2 regions of the Shewanella donghaensis genome follow, and region 2 is predicted to be linked to the other one. Evidence: predicted binding sites of a transcription regulator. Region 2 holds the regulator's gene; the other holds the start of a gene.
What was found. Region 2 encodes LexA, which represses DNA repair genes until DNA is damaged. Its sites were predicted from a motif close to TACTGTATNNNNATACAGTA; they were not measured.
Positions count from the first base shown of each region.

Region 1 (11,831 bases), 640 kb from region 2:
ATCGATATGGCCGCCAACGCAATGAATTTACAACAGCTAAAATTACTCAGCGAACAATCTGTGGATTATGAACATGCCTATGCTGAATATCGCACCGCTATTACAGCGAATATTAGTGGTCAACGCGGGGTGGCTAAAAAAGCCCTTAATGATGCGCAGTCGACACTTGAAAGTGTATTGACCCGTGAAGACGATGCAGAATCAATGGCGTTACTGGCATCTGTTTACGGCATGCAAATAGCTAATGATCCAACCAAAGGACAATCTCTTGGGATGAAAGCAGGCAATTTATTGAATCAAGCAGAACAACTCAGCCCAGAAAATCCACGAATAGCTTTAGTAAGAGCAATGAGCGCCTTTTATACTCCTGCTCAATATGGCGGCGGCATGGATAAAGCTGAGCAATATGCCACGGATGCCATCACCTTTTATGAACAACCATGTGACAATATCTGTTGGGGACAAACTGAAGCGTACACTTGGCGCGGCCTAGCTAAGCAAGAATTGGGAGATCAACAACAAGCTGTTAATGATTGGCAGCAGGCAGTAGACATTGATCCTAATTACGCATGGGCAAACTTTTTACTCAAGCAGCAAGCATTATAACGAGTGATAGGTAACTTGAAGTTAGCAACTGATCTCATACACATTTCTATTGAGTTACAGTATGCTAACTTCGCAAGGAGGCTTCATGTCTAATACTAGTGCGACAAATAGTTCGACAACAAATAGTGCCATTCACCCAGAAAGAGCTTATAAGCAAAAAACGGCTTGGGTATATCTACTTAATCTCATTTTTTACTTCATTCCGATTTGGTTTATGAAGGATGATTGGGTTCAAGTTGCTGTGAGTTTGTTTTTAATCATGCCATTTTTATATGGTTACTTTTGGGCCTATAAAAGTTCGGCCTCTCAAGCGAAATACCCCTTAGCTCTGATGCTCATGACAGCGAGTATCGCCACTGTATTTACCACAGGCTCGATTTCATTTTTCAGTTTTGCAGGCTTTTTCATTGGCTTTTTTTACTCCCTTCGCACGGCAATAATTAGCTTTATCCTTATTAGTGGCTGGTTGTGGTTACTGGATTATATGATTGGCTATGAAGCGTATTATTTCCCGCTGTACGGCATGCTAATCACCTTTGTAGTCGGACTTTTTGGGGTCGTCGAACATAACAATGAACGCATCAGGCGCCAACAAAGACAGTCAAATGATGAAATAGCTAACTTAGCCACCGCACTTGAGCGCGAACGTATTGCGCGAGATTTACATGACATCATGGGCCACAATTTATCTTCCATTGCACTGAAAGCACAACTCGCTGAAAAACTGGTTGAAGCAGGAGAACTAATTCTCGCGAAACAGCATTTACAAGAACTAGCAGATATTGCCCGAAATAGTTTAAGTGAAATTCGCCAAACGGTTTCAAACTACAAACATAAGGGCTTGGAAGAAACGGTGAATCAACTTTGCAGCTTATTAAGACACAAAGGTATCGAGGTTCATATTGATGGGCAACTGCCTGAGTTAACCCCATTGCAAGAATCCCAGCTAGGGTTAATGCTGACAGAGCTAGTGAATAATATGGTGAAACATAGCCACGCCAGCCAATGTTTGCTGCAATATCAAATAACAGACAATCAACTCGACTGCAGCCTTAGTGATAACTCATCGACTAAAGCTATTGAAGAAGGTAATGGTTTAAAAGGGATAAGAGAACGAGTGGAACTGTTAGACGGCAAGTTTACTTATGATACTGAAGATGGTTACCGTTTTACCATTAGCTTGCCACTCCAAAGCTCACCAGAAAAAGACATGGAAGTATAATTGATGAAAATTTTATTAGCAGAAGATCAAGCCATGGTAAGAGGTGCACTATCGGCATTACTGACTCTGGCTAAAAGTGAATTAGGTGAAGTCGACGTCACTGAAGCTGAAGATGGTAACCAAGCCATGACATTGCTGAAACAACAACATTTTGATTTGCTCCTTAGTGATATTGAAATGCCCGGCCACACCGGACTTGAACTCGCACAATGGTTACAGCAATACCAAGCTCAGGCCCAAGCTAAAACTAAGATCATCATCTTAACCACATTCGGCCGCGCGGGTTATATCAAGCGCGCACTAAGCTCTGGTGTCGAAGGTTTTTTGTTAAAAGATGCACCATCAGATAGTCTTGTTAGCGCGATTAAACTGGTTATGTCAGGTAAAAAAGTTATCGATCCTGAATTGGCTATCAGCGCAATTGGCGATATCGACCCACTCAATGATAAAGAGAGAAAAGCCCTGCGATTGGCCAGTGAAGGGCTATCAACTAGTGATATAGCAGCTAAGTTATTCATCGCTGAAGGCACTGTGCGTAATTACCTTTCTGAAGCGATTAGTAAACTCAGTGCGACTAATCGTATTGATGCCGCAAGAATTGCTAAACAAAAGGGCTGGTTATAAAGGCCGTTAAACTTGTTATTTGGATTAATATTGCCTTGTTTTAAAACTCTGCTAAGATAAGCAATACATCTGTATATATTTACAGTACTATCGTTGCTAACGACCATGTGTGCTATAAAGCTAAGTGTATAACTCTTGGGATAAGTGCAAACTTTATCGCTAGTTTTAATCATTAGGTTTAGTAACTCACTTCAGCTACTAGCATTGGTTACTAACAATAATCGCCAAATAACGAAGTTTGTAACCGACTCAAAAACAGAAAGGCATTGTAGATTTGCAACCATTGGATCAGGTTCCGATAACCGACTTAAAAGGCGTCGCTAAAAAAGTCGCTGACAAGCTGGAAAAGCTGGGGATTAAAACAGTACAAGATGTGCTGTTTCATTTGCCTCTGCGTTATGAAGACCGAACCCAAATTTACCCCATCAATGCGTTATACCCTGCAATGTACGCTACCGTTGAAGCCGAAATACTCTCGACTCAGATAGTACCGGGCCGCAGACGTATGCTGACCTGCAACATTGCAGATGAATCAGGCCATCTGACATTACGCTTTTTTAACTTCTCCGTAGCCCAGCGTAATAGCATGCAAAATGGCGCAATTATTCGTGCTTATGGCGAAATCAAACGTGGTAATCGCCACTTTGAGATTATCCACCCTGAATACAAAATTATAAAAGCCGGCGACAATGCAGCTCTCAGTGAATCACTGACACCGATTTATCCTTCCACTGAAGGATTAAAACAAGCCAGCTGGATAAAAATGTCTGAACAGGCTCTAGCCATGCTCAATCAAGGCGGCTTACAGGAATTATTACCGCCTGAGTTACAGCCGAATAATATGAGCATCAGCCAAGCTTTATCATTAATTCATCGACCACCCAATGACATAGTACAATCAGATTTAGAGCTAGGAATGCACCCAGCTCAGCAGCGATTGGTACAAGAAGAGCTGCTTGCCCATAACCTCAGTATGTTGCAATTACGCCAACGTAATAACCTCGATAAAGCCGTCACATTACCTGCAACAGGCCAGCTGCTAAACCCATTTTTAAAGGCCTTACCGTTTAAACCCACCGGTGCTCAACAACGTGTAGGGGCTGAAATTAGCATCGATATTGAACAACCCACTCCGATGATGCGCTTAGTGCAGGGTGATGTGGGTTCGGGTAAAACATTAGTTGCGGCATTAGCAGCCCTGCAAGCCATCGAAAATGGCTATCAAGTGGCGATGATGGCACCCACCGAATTGCTGGCTGAGCAACATGCGGTTAATTTTGCAGCATGGTTTGAACCACTAGGCCTTAAAGTCGGTTGGTTAGCGGGTAAATTAAAAGGCAAAGCTAGAACTCAATCTCTAGCAGACATTGCTGATGGCAGCGCCAATATGGTGATTGGCACTCATGCTATTTTTCAAGAAAAAGTTAGCTTCAATAAACTCGCGCTAATTATCATTGATGAACAACACCGTTTCGGCGTACATCAACGCTTAGGCTTACGGGAAAAAGGCGTAAGCCAAGGCTTTCATCCGCATCAATTAATAATGACAGCAACACCAATCCCACGAACATTAGCGATGACAGCATATGCGGATTTAGAAACCTCCGTCATTGATGAGTTACCACCAGGCAGAACGCCAGTAACCACCGTCGCAATTGGGGACCATCGTCGAGAACAAGTTATTGAGCGAGTCAAACAAGCAGCAATAAATGATAATCGTCAGATATATTGGGTTTGCACCTTAATTGAAGAATCTGAAGTACTTGAGTGCCAAGCCGCTGAAGATACTGCTGCCGAGTTAGCTAAGTTATTGCCGGAACTCAAAGTCGGCCTAGTTCACGGACGGATGAAGAGTGCTGAGAAACAGCAAATCATGGCTCAATTTAAAGCGGGTGAACTACACTTATTAGTTGCCACTACGGTTATAGAAGTCGGTGTTGATGTGCCAAATGCCAGCTTAATGATTATCGAAAATCCAGAGCGTTTAGGCCTTGCTCAATTACATCAATTACGTGGTCGAGTAGGCCGTGGTTCAATAGCAAGCCATTGTGTTTTATTATATAAAGCGCCGTTATCTCAAACCGCGACCAAACGTATAGGGGTGCTGCGAGACAGCAATGATGGTTTTGTTATCGCACAAAAAGACTTAGAAATTAGAGGGCCAGGTGAAGTACTCGGTACTCGACAAACTGGTTTAGCTGAAATGAAAATTGCAGATTTAGTCAGAGATCAATATCTCATTGAAAATACACAAAAACTAGCGACACATGTCATGCAACGAGTACCTGACAATGTCGACAGTATTATTCATCGATGGTTGGGTGATCGCCAACAATACGTACAAGCATAAATTATTGTTAACCTTGCGATGTTATTACTAGACAAGTGAGCAGATTATTGCAGAATGAAGCCTAAGGTTAAATTCGTTTAAGCAATATTTGTTAGCATGACTAACCTATAATTAACCCGTATTCGGTTCCACTTTCGACGTTTAAAGCTAAGGAATAGAAATGCAAGCCAATCAAGAAGACAGAGCAACACCACAATATAACCGTGCCAGTGGAAGTACTGCAGGTGTGATCGCCATTACCGTTGCGGTGTTACTTGCTGGCGCTGGCTATTTCTATTTCACATCTAATAGTGAACCTGAAATTGAATTTCCGATCCCTGTGCAATTACCTGAACCGGTACCAGAACAGCCAATTGAACAAGAACCCATTGAAGAAGTCATTGTTAAGGTCATTGAACCAACCGTTATTGAGGCACCAGCGGAACCTGAAGTCGTAGTTGAACCCTTACCAGCACTGACTGAAAGTGATGATTTTGTGGCACAGAAAACCATTGATATGGCTGATGGCATGAAAATCGATTCATTGATTTTGAAAAAAGACATTGCCCGTCAGTTTGTGGTTTTTGTTGATAACATGGCACAAGGTGAAGTTATTCACAAAGCTAGCCCATTAAAAGGCCCTAAAGACAGCTTTACAGTGAGTGAAATAACCAATAAAACTTACTTAAATCCTGATAGTTATCATCGTTATGACCTATACGCCAACATGATGTCAGGTATGAACGAACAACAACTGATCAGTACTTACAAAGAACTCACCCCAATATTCGACGAAGCATTTGAAGAATTAGGTTATAGCGACATGTCATTTGACGATCGAATGCAAGAAGCTTTTAAAGTGATTTTAGCCGCACCGATCATTGAAGATCCTATTGAATTAAGCTCTATCAGTGTGAATTATCAATTTGTCGACCCTAAGCTTGAAGCGCTACCCAACGTGCAAAAGTTTATGGTGCGTATGGGACCTGAAAACAGCCTCAAGATCAAAACAGCCATCAGAAAGCTGCAACAACAAATGGCAAAATAGTTAAGCGGGCAATATAGTACTTCATTAGTAACAGTATGTTACGACTTAATGAATTTATCAGCGCCTCTATTGATTACATAACAAAAATAGCGACATTTATGTCGCTATTTTTATTTAGCCTCACACAAAAAGACTTCATTGTCTCGTTAGAATTACGGTACAATCAGCCAGTAGTATTATTAACTCAGCTAGGGATACCTGAGTCATATCAGAGGCAAAGTAGTGCAATTAGTATTTGATATTCTCTCATGGGGTGCTTGGTCTGTAGACTTTCAAAATAAAGAGAGCTGGAGCGAATGGGATAAGCGCGCCTCCGATTCAAATTTAACTCCTAATGCTAGCTCTATCTCCCCGCCCTTACTTCAAGTACCTGCAATGAAACGCAGACGTTTTAGTCGGTTAACTAAAATGATGCTGACTGCTGCCTATGATTGTAATCCTGCAGAAAATTGTCGCAGTGTATTTGCATCACGCCATGGCGAACTGACTCGTACTCTTGGACTGCTAAAAGATGTGGTCATCAAAGAGTCTTTGTCACCACTCGCTTTCAGCCAATCAGTTCATAATACAGCCAGTGGAATATACGGTATTGTCACCGGTAACACTGCCCCCTCAACGTCTATTGCGGCAGGTGAAGAAACACTTTCACTAGCGATGGTTGAAGTCTACGCTCAGCTTGCAGAAAACCCAGAACCTGTATTAATGGTTTTTGGCGACGATCCTGTCCCGCCCATATATAATCAATTCACTCTAGAATTCGAACTACCGCTTGCCATGGGGCTTTATTTAGCCCCAGCTAACAGCGGTCACTCTCAAACACTTGCCCAACTGACATTAACGAATAGTGATAATAATGAGGCTGCATCACCCCAACCGATTAGCTTTGCTGAACTCATTCATGCAATCGCCTCAGATAAAGCGAAATCCGGTCAATTATGCCAATGGCAGTGGCAGCTAAAGAGCTATAACGGTCAATAATGACAAGTAATCAGCTCAACAATCTCCAGATAGAAACCGCAACGCGGTTAACTGGCCTCGCTTATATCCCCCGTTGGATTGGCGGAGTATTGTGCTATGTGGCGTTTGGTCTTGGTGGGCTACTGAGCTCTATCACAATATTGCCTATTCTTCGCTTTTGGCCGGGTCAGAAACAACAACGTATTGCTAGAGTTCAGAAAGCCGTACACAAAATGTTTAAAGGCTTTGTGTGGATGTTGACATCCACTGGAGTCATCAAGGTAACCACTAAAAATATACAAGCTTTAACTGATGCAAAAGGTGTAATAGTGATAGCAAATCACCCTACGCTAGTTGATGTAGTGGTACTCATTAGCTTAATGCCTAATGCTGGCTGCATTGTTAAGAACACACTATGGCGAAATCCATTTATTAGAGGCGTTTTGGCTTCTGCTGGTTACATACCTAACCGTAGAGCAGAGTTATTATTACAAGATTGCCAGCAAGTTCTTGATAGTGATACAAACTTAATTATATTTCCTGAAGGTACTCGTACTGTGGCAGGGCAGAAAACCAATCCTTTTGCCCGCGGTGCTGCAAACATTGCCATTAGAACGAAGAAAAACATTATTCCTGTCACGCTGCGTATTGATGTGGCTGGGCTAACGAAGCAACAACCTTGGTACGACATTCCAAGGCAAACGATGAATATGTCAGTAGAAATTGGCGCAGCTTTTGACCACCTGATGTATGATACTAATCAAAGTAGCGAAGCTAAATTGGCTAGAGTATTAACCCGCGATTTAGAGCAATATTATCAACAGCAATTATTCGCCTTAGTACCTAGTAACGACTTAGTGAAAGTAAAATAAAATCAATCAAAATTAGAATATTAATATGACTTTACATAATGAAATCAAACAACTGATCATCGACTGTCTCGATTTAGAAGACGTCAGCATTGGTGATATTGAAACCGATGCAGCACTATTTGGTGAAGGCTTAGGTTTAGACTCAATTGATGCTCTTGAACTTGGTTTAGCGATCAAAAAGAAATTCGATATCAAAATCGAAGCGAACTCAGAAGCCACTAAAGCACACTTTTTCAGTGTTGCGAGTTTAGCTAGCTTTATTGAATCACAACGTTCTTAAGGAATTATCATGAAAAGTCGTGATCAAATCCTTGAAATGTTAACTCAAATTCTTGTGGATGAATTTGAAATTGACGCTGATGATATCACTCTAGATGCCTCACTTTATGAAGCGCTGGATTTAGACAGCATTGATGCCGTTGATTTAGTGATTAAGCTGCAACAGATGACAGGTAAGAAGATTCAGCCAGATCAGTTCAAGACTGTTAGAACGGTTGAAGATGTCGTCAATGCTATCGAAGGGTTAATGAAAGACTAATGCTGTTATTGCAAATCTTCACCGCTATTGCGTTAGTTTGCTACCCCTTAGCGGTCTATTTGGGTTTGCAGTTTTTGCCTCCTGGCACAATAGCACTATTACTATGCATTATTCTTATTGCGCGCTTGGCGCTAAATAAACAACAACTTGCCTCTATGGCGTTGCCGCTAATAGTGGGCATTGGATTAACCGCTGCCAGTTTTATTGCCAAACGCAATGATTGGTTACTGTTTTATCCTGTAGTGATTAATTTAACCATGCTAGGACTCTTTAGTTATTCGCTAATAAAAGGGCCCAGCATGATTGAGAGACTCGCAAGGTTAAAAGAACCGGACTTACCTGATGCTGCTATCAGTTATTTAAACAAAGTCACCCTACTTTGGTGTGGACTGTTTGTATTAAATGGCTCAGTTGCATTCTATACAGCCCAGTTTTCCACACTAGAAATGTGGACCCTTTACAATGGTTTAATTGCTTATCTTCTTATGGGCTTATTGCTTGGTGGAGAATGGCTGTATCGTACATTTTGGTTGAGAAAACATGAATAACTTGCTGATTAACTGGTTACAGACTGGCCCGAAAACCCAACAACTCATAAGTTTCAATCACCATGATATCGTGACAGGTAATCTGTTTAAATCTCATGTGGCGTATTTATACGAACAGCTTTCAGCCAGTCCAGCTAAACGCTGGTTACTTGCAGCAGAAACCAGCGATTTATTTGCTGCGGGTATTTGTGCAGCATTACTTGCAGGTAAGCAAATTATACTGCCATCAAATACCCAAGGCGGTACGTTAACAGAACTCAATCATGCTTTTGATGGCGTCATAGCAGATCAGCCGTTATCGGAAGTTAAACAGTTTATCTTACTCAAAAAAGAACTCGGTTTACCGACCAAAGATTGGCCGAAATCAGACAACTTAGGTGAGTTGGTATTATTCACCTCTGGCAGCAGTGGTGAACCTAAAGCCATTGAAAAATCGATCGCACAACTTGATGCTGAAGTGAGCGTATTAGAACAAACATTTGCAGCCCGATTACCACAGTGTAGTGTCATTTCAACAGTCTCTCACCAACATATCTATGGTCTATTATTCAAGATTTTATGGCCACTTGCCGCAAACAGGCCTTTTTTAAGTGACTTAGTTGAATACCCAGAAACCTTAAGTTATTACATTGCATTAATGCCTAACCTTTGCTTAATCAGTAGCCCCGCGCAATTATCTCGTCTACCTGAAGCATTGGAGTTTGAGCAACAGCAATTAGCGCCAAGCTTAATATTCAGCTCTGGCGGCCCATTAAGTTATGAAGCCTCCCAGCATATCCACACTTGCTATGGTCAATTGCCAATTGAAGTATTTGGGAGCACTGAGACTGGCGGTGTTGCTTATCGTCGACAACTAGAAGTTGACCGTACTTGGCTACCTTTTAGCCCGATAGAAATAGCCTCTGACAGTGAAGATGGCGCGCTGATGATTAAGTCTCCTTACTTGCCTTGTTCAACACAGTGGCTTAAATGCGATGATAAAATCGACCTACAAGCAGATGGTCGATTCAGGTTATTGCACAGGCTAGACCGTATCGTAAAAGTAGAAGAAAAACGCTTATCGTTAGCCCAGATGGAAGGTCTTTTATGTACTCATCCCTTTGTAAAAGAAGCCGCGGTGATACAACTTGCTGAACCAAGAATTATGCTTGGCGCAGCAATAACCTTAACCACTGAAGGTTTAGCACAACTAGACCTAGGCAAATTAAGCGTTAATAACCTCTTAAAACAACACTTACTCAGCCAATTTGAACGAGTGACTTTACCAAGACGCTGGCGCTACCCTGATGCTTTACCTACAAATGCCCAAGGTAAGCGAATACAAACGGATTTATTAGCAGTTTTCAATGATGATTAAATCAGCTTTACCTCAAATTATAAGTCAAACAACCTTTGATAACGGCGTAAGCTGGCAGATCTTTGTTGCTGCTGAGCTCGATTTCTTTAAAGGTCATTTTGACGAGCAACCCGTCTTACCCGGTGTAACCCAACTTGATTGGGCCATTCAGCTTGGCAGTAAAGCCTTTGGCTATGAACCTACGGTTGCAACATTGGAAGTACTTAAGTTCCAACAGTTATTGCTGCCTAATACCCATGTAGAGTTAGTTATTAGTCACAATCCAGATAAAGCCAAGCTCACTTTTCACTATCAAGATGGTGACAAGCGTTTTGCATCCGGCAGAATTGCCTTCGATACGAGCGGCATCGAGTCTCAGCAATCTTTAACCAAGGATAGTTAATCATGAAACTAGCTATCATTATTCCCAATTATAATCATCAACAAGCCATCGCTGACACCTTAGTTGCGCTTGAACCATTCGGGCTACACTGCTATTTAATCAATGATGGCAGTAACGATGACACACGTTACTTATTACAAGAATTAGCCGACAAATATGATTGGGTCAGTCTGATCCACCATCCCTTTAATCGTGGTAAAGGTGCAGCTGTAACAACAGGGCTTCGCGCAGCATTCAAAGATGGCTACAGCCATGCTTTGCAAGTCGATGCAGATGGCCAGCATTGCCTAGATGATATTCCTGCAATGATAGACGCCGCGACTCAGCAACCTTTAGCCTTAATTTCAGGTAAACCTCAGTACGACGAGTCAGTCCCAAAAGGGCGATTATATGGTCGTTATATCACCCATTTTTGGGTATGGATTGAAACCCTAAGTTTTGATATTCAAGATTCAATGTGTGGATTTCGAGTCTATCCACTTGCCGCGACGGAGCAACTATTCCGTGAGCAAGCCTTAGGTGAACGCATGGATTTTGATATTGAAATCATGGTCAAAATGCACTGGCAAGGCGTGCCTGTCGTCCATATCCCCACAAAAGTGATTTACCCTGAAGATGGCATTAGTCACTTCCAAGGCTTTAAAGATAACGTCCGAATTTCAGCCATGCATACCGGGTTATTTTTCGGCATGCTTAAACGCTTGCCATCAATACTGGCAAAAAAAAACACTAATAAACACTGGTCTGTAATGGGCGAGCGCGGCAGTTATTGGGGGGTGAAATTACTCGCTGATAGCTATCGTTTAGGTGGACACTGGCTTTGCAGAGCAATCATGTACCCTGTTATTTGCTACTTCTTTTTAACCGGCGCCACTGCGCGTAATGCATCTTTAGACTTTTTGCGCCGTGTTAAACAGCAGCACCCTGATCAGCAGTTATTATCAGATCCTGTTACTTGGCGAGATAGCCTCAAGCATTTTTTTGCCTTTGGTAACGCAGCATTAGATCGAATTGATGCTTGGTGCGATCGCATTAAGTTATCACACGTAGATTTTGCTGACAGGCATGTGCTGGCTGACCAATTAGCCACAGGTCAAGGCGCTGTATTGCTGGTGTCTCACTTAGGTAATCTCGAATTATGCCGCGCCATTTCAATCCACCAGCAGAAAGTGAAAGTGAATGTCATGGTGCTGACAAGCCATGCTGAAAATTTCAACAATGTACTGAAACAACTTAACCCTAATAGCAGTTTGAACTTAATTCAAGTGGATGAACTCGGGCCAAGCACTGCCGTGTTATTGCAAGAGAAAATTGCCGCTGGTGAATTAGTCGTGATTGCAGCAGATCG
Region 1 covers NZ_CP041783.1:3,567,899-3,579,729, reverse strand. Annotated here, with positions in the region: gene FPK91_RS15460 (tetratricopeptide repeat protein) at 1-606, shown strand, start outside; gene FPK91_RS15455 (sensor histidine kinase) at 692-1,828, shown strand; gene FPK91_RS15450 (response regulator transcription factor) at 1,832-2,452, shown strand; gene recG (ATP-dependent DNA helicase RecG) at 2,727-4,802, shown strand; gene FPK91_RS15440 (DUF3014 domain-containing protein) at 4,963-5,829, shown strand; gene FPK91_RS15435 (beta-ketoacyl synthase chain length factor) at 6,052-6,807, shown strand; gene FPK91_RS15430 (lysophospholipid acyltransferase family protein) at 6,807-7,658, shown strand; gene FPK91_RS15425 (phosphopantetheine-binding protein) at 7,684-7,938, shown strand; gene FPK91_RS15420 (acyl carrier protein) at 7,948-8,196, shown strand; gene FPK91_RS15415 (COG4648 family protein) at 8,196-8,744, shown strand; gene FPK91_RS15410 (AMP-binding protein) at 8,737-10,101, shown strand; gene FPK91_RS15405 (ApeI family dehydratase) at 10,094-10,483, shown strand; gene FPK91_RS15400 (glycosyltransferase family 2 protein) at 10,486-11,831, shown strand, end outside.
Region 1: a site for LexA is predicted at 2,520-2,539, ahead of recG (ATP-dependent DNA helicase RecG). Genes of this name have one in related genera too.

Region 2 (11,831 bases):
ACATGGCAGCAATATCATCACCTTCTAGCTGCAGCATGGTGTAATGACCTTCAGGCATGGGCATATCATCAGCCTGCCATTGAAATAATTTTTGATAAAATATTTTAGCTGAGTACCAATCATGTGTGGCTAGTTCGATCCAGCAAGGCTGCCCCTGCTTATAGTTTGAAACCTTCATATAAATCATCCTTGGCATCTTATGGGAGAATTAATTTGTCTAATTGCCAACCTACTTATAGTTAAGCCCTTTTTAGCACTAATGTCGAGGTTGATATTTAGGCTGTTCTCAGCAACAAAAATGCCCTCATTTGAGGGCATTTGATATTTAAATCAGATAATTAAAAAAAATGACCAGTTAATTCATCTGATTTCTTTATATGGACCACAAGTAGTAAATTTGCGATTTCATGCGAATAATAATGCCTCTAATGATATCGAGGAAGGACAGAAACTCCACCGGTTTAGCCGCTGATATCCACGCTAAGCCTACTGAGCCCACAGGAATATCATAACCTTCAGTTTCATCCAGTTTCAACCTGACAAAGTGGTGTTTGTTATTTAAATTTTGCCCCGTGGTTTGTCTAACATTATCATCACGCGCCAACAAACTACCTTGTGCTTCACCCGTCGCTTCAATAATGCCTTCAACGTGGGCATTAAATACTTTTCCTGGATACACCGCAGATGAGAACTCAGACATTTGCCCGACTTTTACATTACGGATCGCTTGATGATTAACACGCATCAGTACGTATTTTTCATCGGTGTACATCTGAATTCGCGGTGCCACTCCAACATATTGGCCTTCACGCATTATAAAGTTAGTTAAATAACCATTCGCAGGCGCATAAACCTTGGTGTTATCTAAGTTCCATTGCGCTTGCGCAACCGATTCAATTTCACTGTTCAAGTCTGATTGGCGACTATCAACCGTTAAATGCGCCTTTTGAATATTAAGTTGTGCCTTATGGACTTCTGTACCCGCTTTAGAAATTTTCGTGGTGTAAGCATCAACTTGTGATTGCGCCAAATCAACTGCGGTTTGCTGCTCATCTAACTGGCTTTGAGTTATGGTGTCAGCAACTTTACTGTTTTGCTCAACATAACGCGCTAAGGTCGTTTGTTTCCAAACCAAATCTTTCTTTGATGCATGTAACTGATTTTTAGTTATCGATACATCAGACTCTGCAACTTGCAGCTCTTTGTTGGCAATTAAAATATCTTCTCTTGATAGCGATAAGGCGACTTCAGCAGTTTGCTGTTGTACTTGGGCTTTATTCAACGCAATTTGATATGGCTCATCATCAATTTCATAAATAAGCTGACCAGCAACCACCTTTTCATTAGGCTCAACATAAATCCCTTTTACATTGCCTTTAATCTGAGTCGATGCTGGGCGCAGTTGAATATGTGGAGATTGCACTATCGAACCACCAGATAAATCCATCGGTGCGTAATTAAGTAACCCCACCCATACAAACATTAACCAACCGGTGCCCCCCAGGTATGCAAAGGCTTTAGTGCCTTTATTCCAAGGCATTCCCACCATTCTAAGTATGTAAATCAGTAGCGCCCAAATAGCTAAACCTTCAATCATAATAACGCTCCTTTACTTATCGTGGCAGCTTGCTGCGGTGCTGGCTCTAACTGATGTGATGCTGACTGTTGAGCTTCTGGTGCTAGAGGTTTTGGTGTTAGGGGTTCTGGTTCGCTCTCACGCCAGATATCTCGTATTCTTCTCAACGCTTTACCGCTATCAACAAAAGCCACCAGCACAGCTAAAACCCACACCCAATGCCAGACAAAACCAATCCAGGTGAGCGCAGTAATCAAGCCTATCTGTTGATGCTTTTCTTTATGCGCTTTATTGATCGGCAATTCATGAATTCGCCAGAAACCTATTCCTGCCGCCGCGACCGTAACCACTAAAACAACTAATGCTAATCCGTGAAGGGCGGTATCAACGCCTGAGTCAACAAACGGCATACTAAATAAACTCATGGTAAAACTCCTCAAACAATCGCAATGGGCACATTCTGCATGTTCTTAAAATGAGGACAACAGCAAGTCACCACTAGTATCATTTTCAGCTATTTTTTGATATATATAGTGACACCGTATCCAGTGAGAAATTTAGTATGTCGTTTGATATGTCTTTTATCCGAGTGTGCTGTATTAAGCCTTTATTGCTGGGAATTGAAAAAGTTTATGGCATTAAGTCAGAGAGTTTAGGCATTCCAATAAGATTACTTGATGAGCCCATGGCACTGATCCCATTTACTGAAGTGGCTGATTGGTTTATTAAAATTGAACAACTTACAGGTGAGCAAGATTTCATGCTCAAATTACAATCTTATCTCAATTTTAATCAAATTGGCCCCTTGGGGAATTGGTTCTTATCGACCCCTGATTTAGCTCTATCATTTAGGCGAATAAACTACGCTATTGCCAGCTTTCAATCCGGTGCCAGTTATTACGGCATCCAATCAAGTAAAATTATAAAGTGGTGTTACAACAACCCTTATGCCACCGACAGGTCTAAATCCCATGATTCATTGCGCATTGCTATCTCACTATTAAATACAGCACGCCATTTCTTAGGCCCTAACTACAGCCCAATTAAAGTCATGCTAAGCGGGCCTACTTTAGGACAAAATAGCATTGAAAAATTAATGGGCTGTAAAGTCACTTGGAATGCGCCGCAAACTGAGCTGTGGATTGGTTTAAATGAATTAATTAATAATGAATTTCATCATCAAGTGGGCCAGCCTATATTTGATGCCGATACTGCACTGCCGTTCAATCAACTCGATAAATTTCTCAATATGCCACAGGCACATGATGTCCCCAAGTTACTGTACGAAATGGTGAATTATTGTCGTTTTTATGGTTTACCTACCTTAAATAAATTAGCCAATTTATGCGGCCTATCTAAGCAACAATTACAGCGTCGGTTAGCCTTCACAGGTTTTAGTTTTACGGAGTTACTGAAATATATTCTGGGGAATCTAGCAATTAAGTATATGCAGGAAGGGAAAAGTATTACCGAAATATCCGTGTTATTAGGTTATTCAAGTAATCGCAGTTTTAGTAAAAGCTTTCAGCTGTTTCATCAACAAACCCCGACTCAATACTTGCAAAAAATCCAACAAAAAAGCCCTTAAAAAGGGCTTTTTATTTACAGATTGTTTACCAAAAAATTATCTATAAACAGGCAGTAAATCTGCCATTGCCAATAAATGACAAGTCGCAGTGACAATACCGAATACGATGATGACAACAATCAATGGCGTGCCACCAGGGACTCTGAAGCTGTTTTCATCAGGGAACATTTTACGTGACTTATAAGCCATCATAGCCGGAACAATCGCCGCCCAAATAGTGGCAGCTAGCGCAGCAAAGCCAATAGCCATCAAGAAGCCGTTAGGGAATAATAATCCCAATACTGTCGGTGGGATAAAAGTAATAGCCGCAGTTTTGATTCGGCCATTATTTGATTCGTCAAAACCAAATAAATCTGCAAGGTAATCAAACAAACCTAAGGTAACACCGAGAAATGATGACGCTACCGCTAAGTTAGCAAACAAGGTCAACATGGTGTTAAGCCATTTATTGGCCATCACTTCTGACAAAGCGCCAACCAATACGCCCATATTGCCGCCTTGGGCAATGATGTCGCTAAACTGACTGCGAGGAATGTTGCCCATGGTCGCCACTAACCAACAAGCGTAAATGACTAATGCGATAAAAGTACCGATACAGATAGCTTTTATAATCACTTTAGGCTGTTTGCCATAATACTTAACGAGGCTTGGTACATTACCGTGGTAGCCAAAGCTTGCAAGACCAAATGGCAGAGCTGCCAATATATAAGGTGAAAAACTAGCTTCACCATCTGGCATCAATAATTTAGCGCTGTCCACATCTATCAGCAAGTTGCCCACAGCAAGGAAAAACGTTATGAGCATGCCGCCAATCATAATGGTGGTAATGCGATCAACCGCTTTAGTACTGATAACAACCACTGCAGCAAGCACTGCAGCAAACACTAAACCTGCAGCACTTTGCGGTAAATGAATACCCATACCCGATAAGGTGTGGTTCACAATCGAGCCACCGCCACTAATGTAGGCATAGGTCAGAATGTATAAAACAAAGGCAATTGACAGACCGTTAATGATCCGCCAGAACTGGCCTAAAGTCACTTTGGTTAACGTATCAAAACTGTCGCCAGGTTTGAAATGTAAATTAGTTTCAAGCAGCATCAGCCCAGAAACCAGCATACAAAACCAAATACCGACTAGCATGACTAATGAATAGCCAAACCACATGCCTGCACTAACAACAGGCAAAGAAAACATACCAGCACCAACGGTAGTACCGGCGATGATCATAGCGCCGCCTAATAAGGATTTATTTTGCGGTTGTGATTGTGTTGCGCTCATAAAATTAGTAATTACCCATGTTCCACTGTGACGCTATCGACAATGGTTTTTCGAACAGATAAACGCAGCATACCATTGGCATGATCACGTATTCGGATGACTTCAAATTGATTGTCATTACCCGATAGGTATCCTAATTCTTTTAATTTAACACTCAAATTATTATAGAGCTTTTTGTCATAAAACTCTGGCGCAGTAATTCCGTGTAAAGCACCTAAACGCTGAGCCAATAAATGGCTAGCGCTTTCAAGATCTGAACGCTCAATTTCTGGCTTGTAAGCCAATAAATTAAAGATAATCGCGTAACGTTGTAAGGTCTCACTTACCGTCCCAGACAATAGCATTAACTGGGTAATGTTACCTTGATTGACTTCAAAGTGATCAGTACCAGAAATCAATTGCTGCTCAACAAATAAATCAAGAACATGATCAACATACGTCGTTAAATCTTTAATGCCCATAAACAGTTCAGCTTTCAATAATGGGTAAAAGTCTTTAACAATTTGCTGTATTTTCTCGCGATTAAATTCTTCATATTGCACCAAACAGCTTGCTACTAAAGAAGGTACTGCCATTAGATGAATAATGTTATTGCGATAATAGCTCATGGCAATGACTGATTTATCATCAATAGAAATGATTTCGCCCATTGCATCTGTCGTTGAAGTGAACTTATTCAATGATAAACACTGTTCAACTAAATCATGAGATGAACCATCAGCAACAGACGCATACTGAGTGTATGGCACATCTTTTAAGATTTTAAGATATAAATCTAATTGTCTCTCAAGCTCGGTACGCTCTAATGCATTTTGCTCTGATGCCAATAACACCATGCTGGTTAATGTCACTGAACTCGCAGCGGCTGCACCATTGATGTTAGTCATGACTTTATTCGCCAGTACATTAACCGCAGGCGTTAACCATGAAGGCTTTTGATCTGGGTCTTTGGCAATCTCTTCACGCCAATTAGGCGATTGTTCATTCAAGAAATTTTGCACATTAATCGGCTCACCAAAATTGACATAACCTTGACCAAAGTTACCTAATTTACGCAATGCTCCAAATACCTGCCAAACGGATTCTTTTTGCTTTTTCTTGCCGCTTAACTCTTTGTGATAAGTCGACACTTCCATCACATGGTCATAGCCTAAATAAACAGGCACCAGAGTGACTGGGCGTTCGATTCCGCGCAGTACACAGTTAACCGTCATCGCTAACATGCCAGTTTTAGGCGCTAATAAACGACCGGTACGCGAACGACCACCTTCAGTGAAGTATTCAACCGAATAGCCTTTAGCAAATAGCTGATCTAAGTATTCACGGAATACCGCGGTATAAAGTTTGTTGCCGTTAAAACTACGGCGAATAAAGAATGCACCACCACGGCGGAACATAGGCCCTGCAGGCCAGAAATTCAAATTAATACCTGCGGCAATATGCGGCGGCACCATACCTTGGTAATACAGTATGTATGAAAGCAGTAAGTAATCCATATGGCTACGATGACACGGCACATAAACAATTTCGTGACCATCATGATGCAGTTTACGCACTTGCTCAGCACTTTTAATGCTAATACCACTGTATAACTTGTTCCACAGCCAAGTGAGAAAACGCTCTGCAATACGGACTAAGCTATCAGAGTAATCTGCAGCAACTTCATCTAAATATTCAATCGCTTTTTCGCGGGCTTTTTCTTCTGATATTTTTTTGTTAACCGCTTCTTCTTTAATCGCTTTAGTGATCGCCTCAGATTTTAATAATGAGTTGAACATCGCTTGGCGATTCGGCAGTTGCGGGCCCGTCATCACTTTACGTTGACGTCTAAAGTGAACCCGTGCAACACGAATAAGCTTGTGAGCAATACTGACGTCAGTACCATGTTCATCAGCCATATAGCGTAATGACATCGCATTTGAAAACTGCACAAAGCTGTGACGGCCTAAAAACAAAATCATCAACCATTTACGCAGCCAAGTTGGATTTTCACGCTCAAAAACAGCAGCAGTGATGGTATCGTCTTCTTTACCAGGAATACGTCCCCAATATAGGCTAACCGGAACCAACTGAATATCTAGCTCATTATTTTTCTTATGTAATGTTAGTAGCTTTGTGAAATTATCCACAAACTTATCGCCACTTAAACGTTTACCAAACAAAGGTTTACGACCTTCAACACACACAATTCTCGGTGTATTTAAACCATCTACGTCTAGTCTCTCATAGGGGCTCGGTAAGCCGTATTTAGCCGTCACTTCATTTAAAGCAGCAATATCACTGAGTGATTCTGTCTTCATTACATAGACCACTGGTTTATCTGGGTCTAAGTTCAGATCGGCAAATGGATCCTCTGGCACAACAACAGTGTGCACCATGAGTTTTTGTATCCAACGTAATGATTTTGCAATGATTGAATCAGGTTTTAACATGAGTGTTCGCATTTTCAACATCAATTTATTGCGCATAGAATACCAGATTCTTGTTCAGATTCCCTAACCTACATTAATTGTAAAAATTAATGGTTAATACTTGCACGATTAAAAATACTGTATATAATGACAGTCACTGTATATAAAAACAGGAATCAATATGAGACCTTTAACGCCACGCCAAGCTGAAATATTAGAGCTTATTAAATGTAATATCGCCGAAACTGGTATGCCACCGACTCGTGCAGAAATTGCTACTCGATTAGGCTTTAAAAGTGCTAATGCTGCAGAAGAGCATTTAAAAGCGCTCGCCAAAAAAGGCTGTATTGAAATTATTCCTGGTACCTCTCGCGGTATTCGTATGGTGCAAGTTGAAGAGGAAGTTGAAGCAGGCTTACCGCTTATCGGCCAAGTGGCTGCAGGTGAACCCATCCTTGCTCAGGAACATGTTGAACAGTATTTCCAAGTTGACCCAGAAATGTTTAAACCCAATGCCAATTTTTTACTACGTGTTCGTGGCGACAGTATGAAAGATATTGGTATTTTAGAGGGTGATTTACTCGCTGTGCATAAAATGCAAACAGCGACCAATGGTCAAGTTGTTGTTGCACGTTTAGAAGACGACGTCACCGTTAAAAGATTTGAAAAGAAAGGCAATATTATCTATCTGCATGCAGAGAATGATGAATATGAGCCAATTAAAGTAGATTTAAACTGCCAAAACCTAACGATTGAAGGGCTTGCTGTTGGCGTTATTCGTAATGGAGGTTGGTTATGAACACATTAATAGGTAATGCACCCCGTCATCCAGGTTTATGGGTTGATATGGTCTCTGACTCAATACCAGTAAAACAAGGTATTGAAACTAAGCGCACCCAGAACCAAGGCTTAACAGAGTTAACGCAATTATGTAGTGAACTCGCGGTTTTAAGTCAGCAAGGTCGTTGGATTGTGCTGATTAATGCGCCACATATCGGCTATAAACAAATCCTTGCCAATGCTAATGTTCGCATGGACAGAGTTTTGTTGGTTCATACCAAAGATGAAGTTGAAACACTGTGGGCAATGGAAAAAGCACTGACAAGTGGTACGTCAAGTGCAGTAATTACTTGGACGACACCATTAGATTCTCGCGATAATCGCCGCATTCAGTTGGTTGCCAAAAGCGCTTTAGCTCAAGGGCTAATTATTGAAGATGTAAATACTCACTTACGTGATGAGCAAACATTATCAGCGACTTCAGCAACAACAAATACATTAAATCTGGCTTCTTTTCACTAAGAAAGCACTGATAAAAAAGCCCTTCACTTTGGTGAGGGGCTTTTTTTTCGCTTTTATTCAGCAAATTAGATGTAAAAGTGATCTTGATCAATATTTAAACTCCAAGTAGTGTAGTTAACAAGAAGGTAACAATTGTTGTGACTTTCGAGTAATAAATGATAGACGGCGACAAACGCTATAAAAGATTGAGCTGGTACCATGCGGTATAGAAAGCCTTGAATGTAAAGCGTCAAATAAAATTGATAAGTTCAGTATTAGGTACAAGTGTGGCAGCGTAAAACCATAAAATAATTGAGTTTTCAAGCTCAAAGCCACCGTGTACTTTGAAAAGATCAAACTTTTTCGGGAATGAAAAGTTTGCATAGAGCAGAGTATTACTGTGTGGCTTTTCTTTGTAATTGCATTTCGCAATTAGCAGAGGAGTAGTCTTGTGAAGCGAATGTTGTACGGATTAATGGTGGCGTTGCTTGCAGCCCCACTCACTGCGGCTGAAATGCCACTAAACATGACTCAAGGTGTGACAGATATCAGTGGTAAGGTTTATGACCTTCACATGATAATTTTATATATCTGTTGTGCCATTGGTGTTGTGGTCTTTGGGATCATGATTTATTCGATGATCTATCACAGAAAATCAAAAGGTGCTGTTGCAGCAGACTTTCACGATAGTACCAAAGTTGAAATAGCTTGGACTGTATTGCCATTTGTCATTCTTATCGGCATGGCCATTCCAGCAACGAAAACTTTGATTGCGATGGAAGATCCTAGCGATGCAGAACTGACCATCAAAATAACCGGCTCACAATGGAAATGGCATTACAGCTATTTTAATGAAGACGTCGAGTTTTTCAGCTTACTTTCAACCCCTGCGGCGCAAATCACAGGTACCGAAGCTAAAACGGAGACTTACTTATTAGAAGTAGATAAGCCGTTAGTTTTGCCTATCGATAGAAAAGTGCGTTTCTTAATGACTTCCGATGATGTTATCCATTCTTGGTGGGTGCCTGCATTTGCCGTTAAGAAAGATGCCAATCCTGGTTTCATCAATGAAGCGTGGACTAAAATCGATAAAATCGGCACCTATCGCGGCCAATGTGCAGAGTTATGCGGTAAAGACCATGGCTTTATGCCGATTGTGGTTGAAGCCGTATCTGAAGCAGACTTTGACCAGTGGTTAATCGACCAAAAGCAATTAACTGTTGATGCTAAAGCCGCTGCTGAGGCCTCGCTTTCACAGACACTTAGTCATGAAGAGTTAATGGCGCAAGGCGAACAAATTTATATGAGCCGTTGTGCCGCTTGCCACCAACCTAATGGTGCAGGCCTTCCTGGTGTATTCCCTTCTCTTATCGGTAGCCCAATGATCAAAGGACCTGTTTCTGGTCATGTGGACATTGTTGTTAATGGTAAACCGGGTACTGCTATGCAAGCATTTGCTAAACAGCTAACGGCAACAGAAATTGCTGCGGTAGTCACTTATGAGCGTAATGCTTGGGGTAATGATTCAGGTGATACCGTTCAAGCAGCTGATGTGAATGGCAACGGTGGTGCTTCAAGTTCCGCTGCTCCAGTAGAAATTCCCAGTAAAGACATGCCTACGCCTGTGACTTTACCCGCGACCCTACCTGAGACTGAACAAGTCGAAGCATCTGCAACTGAAGCCGTAACACAAGCGGTAGAAGAAGTTAAAGCGGTGGTATTAGATGACTTAACTATGGATGAGCTGATGACCATGGGTGAGAAAGTCTACATGACCAGCTGTGTTGCTTGTCATCAAGCAGCCGGAACCGGTTTACCTGGTGCGTTCCCATCATTAGTGGGTAGTCCAGTGATAACCGGGCCCGTATCTGGTCACCTTGATGTTGTCATCAATGGTCAACCTGGTACTGCCATGCAGGCATTTAACTCACTACTTACACCACAACAGCTCGCTGCCGTGGTGACTTATGAACGCAATGCATGGGGTAACAACTCCGGTGATGCGGTTCAGGCTTCTGATGTTGTTGGTCACGGAAAGTAAGGGATTAAAATGAGCACAATTACACAAGATTCACCAGCCGCTCACGACGATCACCATGATGACCATCATCATGGGGCGCCAAAAGGCATCATGCGCTGGGTTTTAACCACTAACCACAAAGATATAGGTTCACTATATCTATGGTTTAGTTTCATTATGTTTTTAACTGGCGGCGCAATGGCTATGGTCATTCGTGCTGAACTGTTTCAACCGGGTTTACAGCTTGTTGAACCTAACTTTTTCAACCAAATGACCACGGTTCATGGCTTAATAATGGTATTTGGCGCAGTAATGCCAGCCTTTACCGGTTTAGCTAACTGGCTTATTCCAATGATGATTGGTGCGCCAGATATGGCGTTGCCACGTATGAATAACTGGAGTTTTTGGATCTTACCTTTCGCGTTCGCTATGTTGCTTAGCACGCTATTTATGGAAGGTGGCGGACCGAACTTTGGTTGGACATTCTATGCGCCACTATCGACGACTTACAGCCCAGATTCCACTGCATTGTTTGTATTCTCGATACATATTATGGGTATCAGTTCGATCATGGGGGCAATTAACGTTGTCGTCACGATTGTGAACATGCGTGCACCCGGTATGACCTGGATGAAGCTACCATTATTCGTTTGGACATGGCTGATTACTGCATTCTTGTTGATTGCGGTCATGCCGGTGCTCGCGGGTGCAGTCACCATGGTATTAACCGATAAATACTTTGGCACCAGCTTCTTTGATGCTGCAGGCGGCGGCGATCCAGTTATGTTCCAGCATATTTTCTGGTTCTTTGGTCACCCCGAAGTTTACATTATGATTTTACCGTCCTTCGGCATTATCTCAGCGATTATTCCGACCTTTAGTCGTAAGAAGCTCTTCGGCTACGCGTCAATGGTATATGCCACCTCAAGCATTGCGATTTTGTCCTTCTTAGTTTGGGCACATCACATGTTCACCACAGGTATGCCAGTATTTGCGGAGTTATTCTTCATGTACTGCACCATGCTCATTGCGGTGCCGACAGGAGTTAAAGTGTTTAACTGGGTCGCGACGATGTGGCGTGGGTCGATTACTTTCGAAACCCCAATGTTGTTTGCTATTGCGTTCATCATCTTATTCACCATCGGTGGTTTTTCAGGATTGATGTTGGCAATAACACCAGCAGATTTCCAATATCATGATACCTACTTCGTTGTAGCTCACTTCCATTATGTACTCGTAACTGGCGCTGTCTTCTCCATTATGGCAGCCGCGTATTACTGGTTACCGAAATGGACCGGCCATATGTATAGCGAAACATTAGGTCGCTGGCATTTCTGGTGTAGTGTTATTTCAGTCAATGTGCTGTTTTTCCCAATGCACTTTTTAGGTTTAGCAGGCATGCCACGTCGTATTCCGGATTACGCAATCCAGTTTGCAGATGTAAACCAGATTGTCTCTATTGGTGGTTTTGCCTTTGGTTTATCACAACTGATTTTCCTCGCTGTAGTACTGAAATGTATCAAGGGCGGCGAAAAAGCAGGCGATAAACCATGGGAAGGTGCTGAAGGTTTAGAGTGGACTATTGCAAGTCCTGCGCCTTATCACTCATTCACCACACCACCTGAGGTGAAATGATATGAGCCAGCCGACAAAATCAAATCGTAAATTACTTAT
Region 2 covers NZ_CP041783.1:2,932,756-2,944,586, forward strand. Annotated here, with positions in the region: gene FPK91_RS12425 (VOC family protein) at 1-178, opposite strand, end outside; gene FPK91_RS12430 (HlyD family secretion protein) at 374-1,597, opposite strand; gene FPK91_RS12435 (MFS transporter) at 1,594-2,001, opposite strand; gene FPK91_RS12440 (AraC family transcriptional regulator) at 2,139-3,164, shown strand; gene mtr (tryptophan permease) at 3,201-4,445, opposite strand; gene plsB (glycerol-3-phosphate 1-O-acyltransferase PlsB) at 4,457-6,877, opposite strand; gene lexA (transcriptional repressor LexA) at 7,038-7,655, shown strand; gene FPK91_RS12460 (cell division inhibitor SulA) at 7,652-8,158, shown strand; gene coxB (cytochrome c oxidase subunit II) at 8,589-10,178, shown strand; gene ctaD (cytochrome c oxidase subunit I) at 10,188-11,792, shown strand; gene FPK91_RS12475 (cytochrome c oxidase assembly protein) at 11,794-11,831, shown strand, end outside.